Regions from separate parts of the Alteromonas sp. ABD4_190 genome, predicted to be linked through region 3. Evidence: predicted binding sites of a transcription regulator. Region 3 holds the regulator's gene; each other region holds the start of a gene.
The links. Region 3 encodes MetJ, which represses methionine synthesis genes. Its sites were predicted from a motif close to TAGACGTCTAGACGTCTA; they were not measured.
Positions count from the first base shown of each region.

Region 1: the regulator MetJ is predicted to act here: its motif matches at 947-964, upstream of metA (homoserine O-succinyltransferase MetA).
Region 2: the regulator MetJ is predicted to act here: its motif matches at 896-913, upstream of msrA (peptide-methionine (S)-S-oxide reductase MsrA).
Region 4: the regulator MetJ is predicted to act here: its motif matches at 1,113-1,130, upstream of metK (methionine adenosyltransferase).

Region 1 covers NZ_JBSWWN010000001.1:3,291,462-3,293,667, reverse strand. Annotated here, with positions in the region: gene metA (homoserine O-succinyltransferase MetA) at 1-882, opposite strand, end outside; gene ACXAFM_RS14370 (DUF2802 domain-containing protein) at 991-1,425, opposite strand; gene ACXAFM_RS14365 (chemotaxis protein CheW) at 1,484-1,975, opposite strand; gene ACXAFM_RS14360 (chemotaxis protein CheW) at 1,993-2,206, opposite strand, start outside.
Region 2 covers NZ_JBSWWN010000001.1:2,844,990-2,847,195, reverse strand. Annotated here, with positions in the region: gene ACXAFM_RS12525 (SDR family NAD(P)-dependent oxidoreductase) at 1-346, opposite strand, end outside; gene ACXAFM_RS12520 (thiol-disulfide oxidoreductase DCC family protein) at 336-731, opposite strand; gene msrA (peptide-methionine (S)-S-oxide reductase MsrA) at 990-1,535, shown strand; gene ACXAFM_RS12510 (hypothetical protein) at 1,640-2,206, opposite strand, start outside.
Region 3 covers NZ_JBSWWN010000001.1:2,601,829-2,604,034, forward strand. Annotated here, with positions in the region: gene metF (methylenetetrahydrofolate reductase) at 1-676, opposite strand, end outside; gene metJ (met regulon transcriptional regulator MetJ) at 837-1,169, shown strand; gene ACXAFM_RS11480 (malic enzyme-like NAD(P)-binding protein) at 1,333-2,206, opposite strand, start outside.
Region 4 covers NZ_JBSWWN010000001.1:1,250,022-1,252,227, reverse strand. Annotated here, with positions in the region: gene metK (methionine adenosyltransferase) at 1-1,042, opposite strand, end outside; gene tkt (transketolase) at 1,448-2,206, shown strand, end outside.

The DNA of each region.
Region 1 (2,206 bases), 690 kb from region 3:
ATAGACATAATAATTCAGCCAGTTTGTAAACAATAGGCTGCCGTGCGAGCGCCACTGTACAATAGGAGACTTGGCTGGATCATCCCCTTGAAAATAGTTTTTCGGCATTGACGGCGTTTGTCCCGCGGCAATATCTCGTAAATATTCGTCTTTTAACGTATCTGGATCGTACTCTGGATGACCCGTTACAAACACCATACGCTTGTCTTCTGACGCTACAATATAAGCGCCTACATCATCAGATTCTGCCACAACGCTCAGCCCATCAACACTGTTGTACAGCGAAGTATCAATATGCCCGTAACGAGAATGGGGAGCGTGAAACGTGGGGTCAAAACCTCTTAATAGTTCATTATGAGGATCGTTTACTTTATGCTTAAAGACACCTGAAAACTTTTCATCTTTGATCTCACGAGTAATACCATAAAAGTGATACATGGCGGCGTGAGCAGCCCAACATAAGTAAAGGGTTGAGTTCACGTGACGCTGCGCCCATTCCAGTATGGTGGTCATGGTTTCCCAGTACTTCACTTCCTCATAATCGATAAGCGCAAGAGGTGCTCCGGTTACTATAAGTCCATCGTATTTCTTGTTCGCGACTGCTGAAAAGTCGTGATAGAAAGCATCCATGTGCGATTGCGGGGTATTCTTCGGCGCTTGATTATCAATTCGAATTAAATCCACGTTTATTTGCAGCGGCGTGTTCGATAACAGACGAAGTAACTGTACCTCTGTTTCTATCTTGTTCGGCATTAAATTAAGAATACCGACTTCAAGAGGACGAATATCCTGATTGGCAGCCCTGTCCATGTCCATGGTAAAAATATTTTCACCTAGTAGTACATTCTGCGCGGGTAACTGCTCAGGAATACGAATTGGCATAGAGGGCTCCAGTGATAAATTACAATATTTGTATTGTGTCTATAACTGGCGATATGTCAACATCTTTACGTCTAGACGTCTAAACGTTTTTTACTTGGTGGGAAAACGTTAGCTATTTTGCTTATGCACCATCACTAACATCTCAGCTTCAGCGCGAGGAATGTCACAGGCCTCAATAATTTCGTCGATGCTGGCACCTTGCTTAACTAAGTCTGCAGCACGTTGATATAGGCGTAGGGAAGGATCTTGAAGTTTGAGCTCTCGAAGCTGATTTTCAATATCAGTTTGTTTTTCGTCTAGCTCTTGAATGTGGCGAGTAATGACCAATGTGCGTGCTTGCGCCTCAGTTTGTTGGTTATTTGCATCTTTAGCGAGCGCTTCTGCTCGTGCAATTGCGGAAGCACTATTTTGCTCGTTATCGTGTAGAGCTGTACGTAACTGCTTAACGTGCGAATATAGAATACTTACCGTAACAGCAAGCACAACGATAAAGCCGCACAAAATAAGTTCAATTAAGGTAGGTGCAGCAAGCTGCCATTCCATGGACATAACCCTTGGGGAAATGGAGGCGACATAGACAATACATGTCGCCTATTTATTTTTAGATATTGCTAAGCTCATCCCACTCTTCGTCACTTAGCAATTTATTCAAATCGACAAGAATAAGCAGTTCGCCATCACGATTGCTAACGCCTTGGATAAATTTGGCACTTTCTTCAGTGCCAACGTTAGGGGCGCTGTCGATTTCTGATGATTTCAAGTACACCACTTCGGCCACACTATCCACCAATATACCAACAACCTGTTCGTCAGACTCAATGATCACTATGCGTGTATTGTCCGTGATTTCCGTCGGGGGTAGCCCAAAACGCGCCCGGGTATCAATGACGGTTACCACGTTACCGCGCAGGTTGATTATACCAAGTACATAATCAGGCGCACCGGGTACAGGGGCTATTTCGGTATAGCGCAATACTTCTTGTACTTGCATTACGTTGATACCGTAAGTTTCTTCACCTAAGCGATACGTCACCCATTGAAGGACTTCGTCGTTGCTGTCGGTAGCGTTACTATTCATTCTTTCGTCGCTCATGAACCTGGCTCCCAATACTATGGCGTCTGGTCGTTACTGTCTAAGCCTTTGTTAAGCATAGATATTAATTCTTCAACGTCAATTAACGCGCACATTTTTTCTTTAACCATCCCTGCTAACCAGGGACGCTTACCTGTGGACTCGCGCCATTTTACGTCATCGGCAGTCAAATTGACCGTGTTTACAAGCTTTTCGCTTGCAAGTCCCCACGCACTCTCTCCTAACATTATA
Region 2 (2,206 bases), 240 kb from region 3:
CGGGAATAATGCTGTTTGTCGCGAAGTACGCGGTCAGGGCTTCCTCGCTGACATCTTCTAAGCGCTTTTCGGGGTGAATACCGTCGCTTTCGTTATGCAAAAAACCGGTGGTTATAACTACTGTACCCAACACAACCTCTTGCTTAACAAGTTGCTTAACGAATTCGCTGATGTGCTTATCATCCTGTTCAGCAATTTGATGGTAGGAGACGTTCTCTGAATTGTTGCTTTCAGTTGCAGCTGAACGACTTACAGCAAACACTTTTGCGCCCGCACTGCGATATTGCTCTATAAGCGCAGACGCTATCCCACCAGATGCGCCCACTATAAGTACGTTATTTTCCATTCGGCTCTCCCGGTACACAGCGGTCGCACTGGCGTTTTTTTCCTGTTAAAAGGTAAGAAATGGTATATCTATGTTTTGCGAATACATTGTAGAAAGCATCAGCCACATAACGGATAACAGGCCAACGAAGCGGAGCATAAACCCAGCCCATACCTACTGCTTTCCACGCTTCATGGGTAACATCAAGCCCAGTAATTAAAGTGCCATCATCGCGAAGCCCGTGAATTCTGGCATTAAGCGCATGCCAATCCATGGTTGGATAGCGAGTTGCAAAATCAGGGGCCTGAATGTCGACCAGGGTGAGTTTGTTATCCTTGTCTCTTTTGCGTAAATGACGCATTTCGGCTATGCACAAAGGGCAATAACCATCGTAAAAAATAATCACTTCTACCTACCTCTGCTACATAAGACGCTTATCGCTTAAAAGACGATCTCGCCCATGCAAACATGGAAAAACAAAAAATACATCGCGTTTGCCGTGCACTATCAGCACTCTTGTAGCGGCCAGTTTAAAACCGTTTTAAGCCGTCGCACGTTATTCTTATTTAATATTCGTTTATACGATAAAAAAACACGCTTGGATGACTTGTGTTGTGCCCTACCCGCACCCACACTACAAGCAAAGATTATGAGAGGTTTTATTATGGCAAATTTACAAGTAGCCACGTTGGCAGGCGGATGCTTTTGGTGTATCGAATCAGCGTTTAATAGCGTTGAAGGTGTAGAAAAAGCAATTTCTGGCTATGCTGGAGGTGAAAAAGCCGATCCTACCTATGAAGAGGTATGTACGGGAAACACTGGTCATGCAGAAGTGGTACAAGTAACCTTTGATGCCGACAACATCAGCTACCGTGAAATATTAGAAATTTTCTTCGCGCTACATAACCCTACTCAGCTAAATAGACAGGGTAATGATGTGGGTACACAGTATCGCAGCGCCGTCTTCTATCATGACGACGCACAAAAAGCGGAAGCTGAAAAAATTATTGCACAAATCACAGAAGAAGAAATTTGGCCTGACCCGGTAGTCACTGAAGTAGTAGCCTTGAATAACTACTATGACGCCGAAGACTATCATCAGGATTATTTCAAAAATAATCCGCAGAACCAGTATTGTTCTATGGTAGTTGCACCTAAACTTGCAAAATTTAAAAAGACTTTTGCTTCTCGCCTTCGCAGCGATGCATAGGTAAAGACAGCTTTTTTAGCGACGTTTACAGGTTGGCTTAAAACGAAAGGGTTGCTTGGTAGCAACCCTTTTTCGGTTTTAAGAACATTGTAAGTAGATAGACGCTAATCAAACCAAGCGTCATTGATTTTAAGCGAAAACAACAATGGCGCTAAATCTTCATAACGCATTTCATGCGCCTCACAAGTCGCATTTTTCATGTAATTCTTTTCCCACGGATCGTTAATGATCCATAGCGTACTATCAATAGTGACTAGCCCTTCCATTGAAGAATTATCCATTGTGTACTGTTTACAATTCTGGTCACTGGCAACATCAAAAATAATGGGAATGCGCTTTGTTGGCTTGCTACCAGTGGTATCAATTACCCACAATTCATTGTCGTTTCTTGCGGCGCCAAATAAATACGATGCGCCTGTTGAGTGCGTATATAAAGCCAAGCCATTTAAGGGGTGATTACCCGAGGTAAACGAAGGGAGCTGAAGGTCTGGTTCGCTCACAGTTGCAAAATCGCTCGATGAGAAAAAGTCTTCATCAACTGCCAATGTAAAAATTCTTGGCTGTCCAGCTTTATCTTTCTCAAGCGCCAAATACAAAGTGCCGTCTTCCGCCATAGTCAGGCCTTCAATACCATCATTAGGGAAGTTTCCTACTTCGAACCCTTTCGGAAA
Region 3 (2,206 bases):
TTGTGAAACCAGCAAATTTAACCAGTGTTTGGTAGTTGGTTACCGGCAATATACCCGGAACGATATCTAAGTCGACACCTGCTGCGGCAGCGCGGTCTCTAAATCGAAGGTAAACACTCGTATCAAAGAAGAATTGAGTTATTGCTTCTGTGGCACCTGCTTCTGCTTTGCGTTTTAGGTTTAGTAGATCAAACTGCGCATTTGGTGCTTCAGGGTGCTTTTCTGGGTAGGCAGCGACAGAAATATCAAAATCGGCAACGTCTTTTAGTAAGGCAACAAGGTCAGAGGCATACATTTCTGTTTTTTCTACTCCTGACGGTAAGTCGCCGCGAAGTGCAACAATACGGCGAATGCCTGAATCCCAGTAGTCTTTTGCAATTTGCTTTAATTCATCACGGCTTGCGTCGACACAGGTTAAGTGAGGAACGGCAGCAACGCCTGTTTGCTGTTGAATACGTTTTACCACATCGTGGGTTCTGTCACGCTCACCGCTATTGGCGCCGTAAGTAACCGACATGTAGCTTGGCTTTAACGGTGCTAGGCGTTCAACCGACTTCCACAGGGTTTGCTCCATGGCTTCCGTTTTAGGCGGAAAGAATTCAAAAGATACATCAATATCACGCAGCTCCGACAGGGACTGGTTTAATGCATCGATACCTTGTGCGTAAGAAACCATGGTTTATACTCTCAAAAATGTAATCTTATAGACGTTTAGACGTCTAAATTAAAGAATATATGTCTAGACGTCAAGAGGTTTACACTGCTCAATTGACCTTTTCGTGAACTTGTTTAGAATTTCTCTTCATAATATAAAAAGAGTAGACCGAGTTAGTACAATGGCAGAATGGAACGGTAAATATATTCACCCCTACGCAGAGCATGGGAAAAAGAGCGAGCAGGTAAAGAAAGTCACTGTTTCTATACCTATTAATGTGCTTAAAGCACTTACTGATGAGCGTACCCGCCGCCAAATCAATAATTTGCGTCACGCCACTAATTCGGAACTGTTGTGCGAAGCATTTTTACACGCGTTTACTGGCCAGCCATTGCCTAACGATGATGACTTGCGTAAAGACAATCCTAATCGCGTGCCGGCTGAAGCTAGGCGTATTATGGAAGAAATGGGCATTGACCCAAGCTTCGAAAATGATGTGTCTGAAGACGACTGATATTTAGTATTAAAGAGAAACGGCGCTGTGTTGTAAGGCTTTACTAGTTTATAGCCTACAACACAGCGCCGTTTTTTTATGTACTTGTATTCTTTAAGCGCACTTTTTAGCAAATATTGGTTGAGCGTTAACCCAACCTTTTTTAGCCTTGTGCGCCAGAACTTTATTTTTCTGGGCTTTCAGGTACTCGTGCAACACCCGACTCAATAGCCGCCTTAGATACCGCGGTAGCTATACGCTCGCACAGACGTGGGTCCATAGGTTTAGGAATAATATACTCCTTACCAAATGTCAGACTATCGCTTTTACTCGCGGCCAATACTTCCTGTGGTACAGGTTCTTTCGTAATAGCACGAAGAGCTTCAACCGCCGCCACTTTCATCTCATCATTAATGGCTGTAGCGCGAACATCTAAAGCACCGCGGAAAATAAACGGAAAGCACAGCACGTTGTTTACCTGATTAGGATAGTCTGAGCGGCCAGTAGCCATAATTAGGTCTTTACGCACTTCGTGAGCAAGTTCAGGCTTTATCTCAGGATCTGGATTAGAACATGCAAATACAATTGGGTTTTCAGCCATCAAAGAAAGCGCTTCTGGCGGTAAAACATCAGGGCCTGATACACCGACAAAGATATCTGCGCCTTCCATTACATCTTCAAGGGTGCGCTTATCAGTATTGTTAGCAAACAGCTTCTTGTGCTCAGTTAAATCTTCGCGACGAGTGTGGATAACGCCTTTTCTATCTAACATGTAGATACGCTCACGCTGGGCACCACACTTAATCAGTAGCTCCATACAGGCAACCGCTGCTGCTCCGGCGCCCATGCAAACAATTTTAGCGTTCTCTATATTTTTGCCCTGAATCTCTAGAGCGTTAAGCATACCTGCTGCGGTTACAATAGCGGTACCATGCTGATCATCATGAAATACTGGAATTTTACAGCGCTTAATGAGCTCTTGCTCAATTTCGAAGCATTCAGGTGCTTTGATGTCTTCTAGGTTAATACCGCCAAACGTATCAGCAATATTCGCCACG
Region 4 (2,206 bases), 1.4 Mb from region 3:
CAAGATTTAGCATTTGGATAAGGCCGTAAGGACGCAAGTCGAAGTGTTCGCGTACCAATGCAACCAGTGTCTTCTCATCTACCACGCCAGTTCCAAAGGTATCGATGCTGATAGACGTTGGCTCTGCCACACCGATGGCGTAAGACACTTGGATTTCACAGCGCTTAGCAAGACCTGCTGCCACAATGTTCTTAGCAACATAACGGCCCGCGTATGCTGCGCTGCGGTCAACCTTTGATGGATCTTTGCCTGAGAACGCGCCACCACCGTGACGAGCCATACCGCCGTATGTATCTACGATAATTTTTCGACCTGTTAAGCCACAGTCGCCCATTGGACCACCGATTACGAATCGACCCGTTGGATTGATGTGAAAACGCGTGTTGCCATCTATCCACTCGCTTGGAAGCACAGGCTTGATGATTTCTTCCATTACCGCTTCACGTACTGTTTCAGTGCTTACTGAATCACAGTGCTGGGTTGAAAGTACAACCGCGTCAATGCCTACAGGCTTGTCGTTTTCGTATTTAAAAGTGATTTGGCTTTTTGCATCTGGACGCAACCAGTCTAGTTTGCCAGATTTACGTACTTCCGCTTGTTTTTGAACAAGGCGGTGAGAGTACGTGATAGGCGCCGGCATTAATACATCAGTTTCGTCGCTCGCGTAACCAAACATCAGGCCTTGGTCACCTGCACCTTGCTCTTCTAAGCTTGCGCGGTCAACACCTTGATTGATGTCAGGAGACTGTTTACCAATTGCGTTTAATACCGCACATGAATCGGCGTCAAAGCCCATATCTGAGTGCGTGTAGCCAATTTCTTTAACAGTTTTTCGGGTAAGTTCTTCAATGTCTACCCATGCAGAAGTGGTGACCTCACCACCTACTAAAACCATACCGGTTTTTACATACGTTTCGCAGGCCACCCGAGCGCGAGGATCTTGTTCTAAAATAGCGTCAAGAACCGCATCTGAGATCTGATCAGCAATTTTGTCCGGATGTCCTTCAGACACTGACTCGGATGTGAATAAATGCGTGGCCATAAATGCTCCGTAAGCGTTAAATTATCAAAATAGTCGTATATTGTACTAAAACAAGTTATAAATACCAGTCTTTACTTCTAGACGTCTAAAAGTCTCTTTGTTACGAAATGTTGACATAACCCGATCAGTATTAAGGTTATTTGTATGAAATAAAAAGACTTAGGCAAAGGTAAGAGAGTTTTTATTACCGTGCTAATACGCATTGGCGAGCGTATAGACCATTTTTTACTATTACTTTCGCTATTGGCAATGAAAACTCATTGAACTGTTAGGTGGCATAGGTAAGAATAACGCCACATTCAATCGTATAAAGAAGTAGAGCAAACGCCTTATCTCTACGCTCGTCTAGCTTTGCTAGCCCGCTAAGATACGAAACAAAAGATACAAAATAAATCAGGAGACAACATGCCCTCTCGTCGTGAACTCGCCAATGCAATCCGTGCATTAAGTATGGACGCCGTTCAACAAGCTAAATCTGGTCACCCAGGTGCCCCAATGGGGATGGCTGATATCGCACAGGTACTATGGGGTGATTTCTTATCACACAACCCAGCAAACCCGTCTTGGGCTAACCGCGATCGCTTTGTGCTTTCAAATGGTCACGGCTCGATGCTGTTGTATTCTCTACTTCATCTTTCAGGTTATGAACTGCCTATTGAAGAGCTGAAGAACTTCCGCCAATTGCATTCAAAAACGCCAGGTCACCCAGAGTACGGTTATGCGCCAGGCGTTGAAACAACCACTGGCCCACTAGGCCAAGGTATAAGTAATGCTGTGGGTATGGCGCTTGCCGAAAAAGTGCTAGCGGCACAATTTAACCGTGACGGTCACAACATTGTTGATCATCACACCTACGCATTCTTAGGCGACGGCTGCCTAATGGAAGGTATCTCACACGAGACGTGTTCATTAGCTGGTACATTAGGCCTTGGTAAGCTTATCGCGTTTTGGGATGACAACGGCATTTCAATTGATGGTGAAGTGGAAGGTTGGTTCACTGACGATACGCCAGCACGCTTCAAGAGCTACGGTTGGGAAGTTATTGACGGTGTTGACGGTCACGATGCAGAGCAAGTAAAAGCCGCCATTGAAAAGGCACAAGCGAATACGGCGCAGCCTACGCTTATTTGTTGTAAAACCACCATTGGTTTCGGTTCGCCTAAT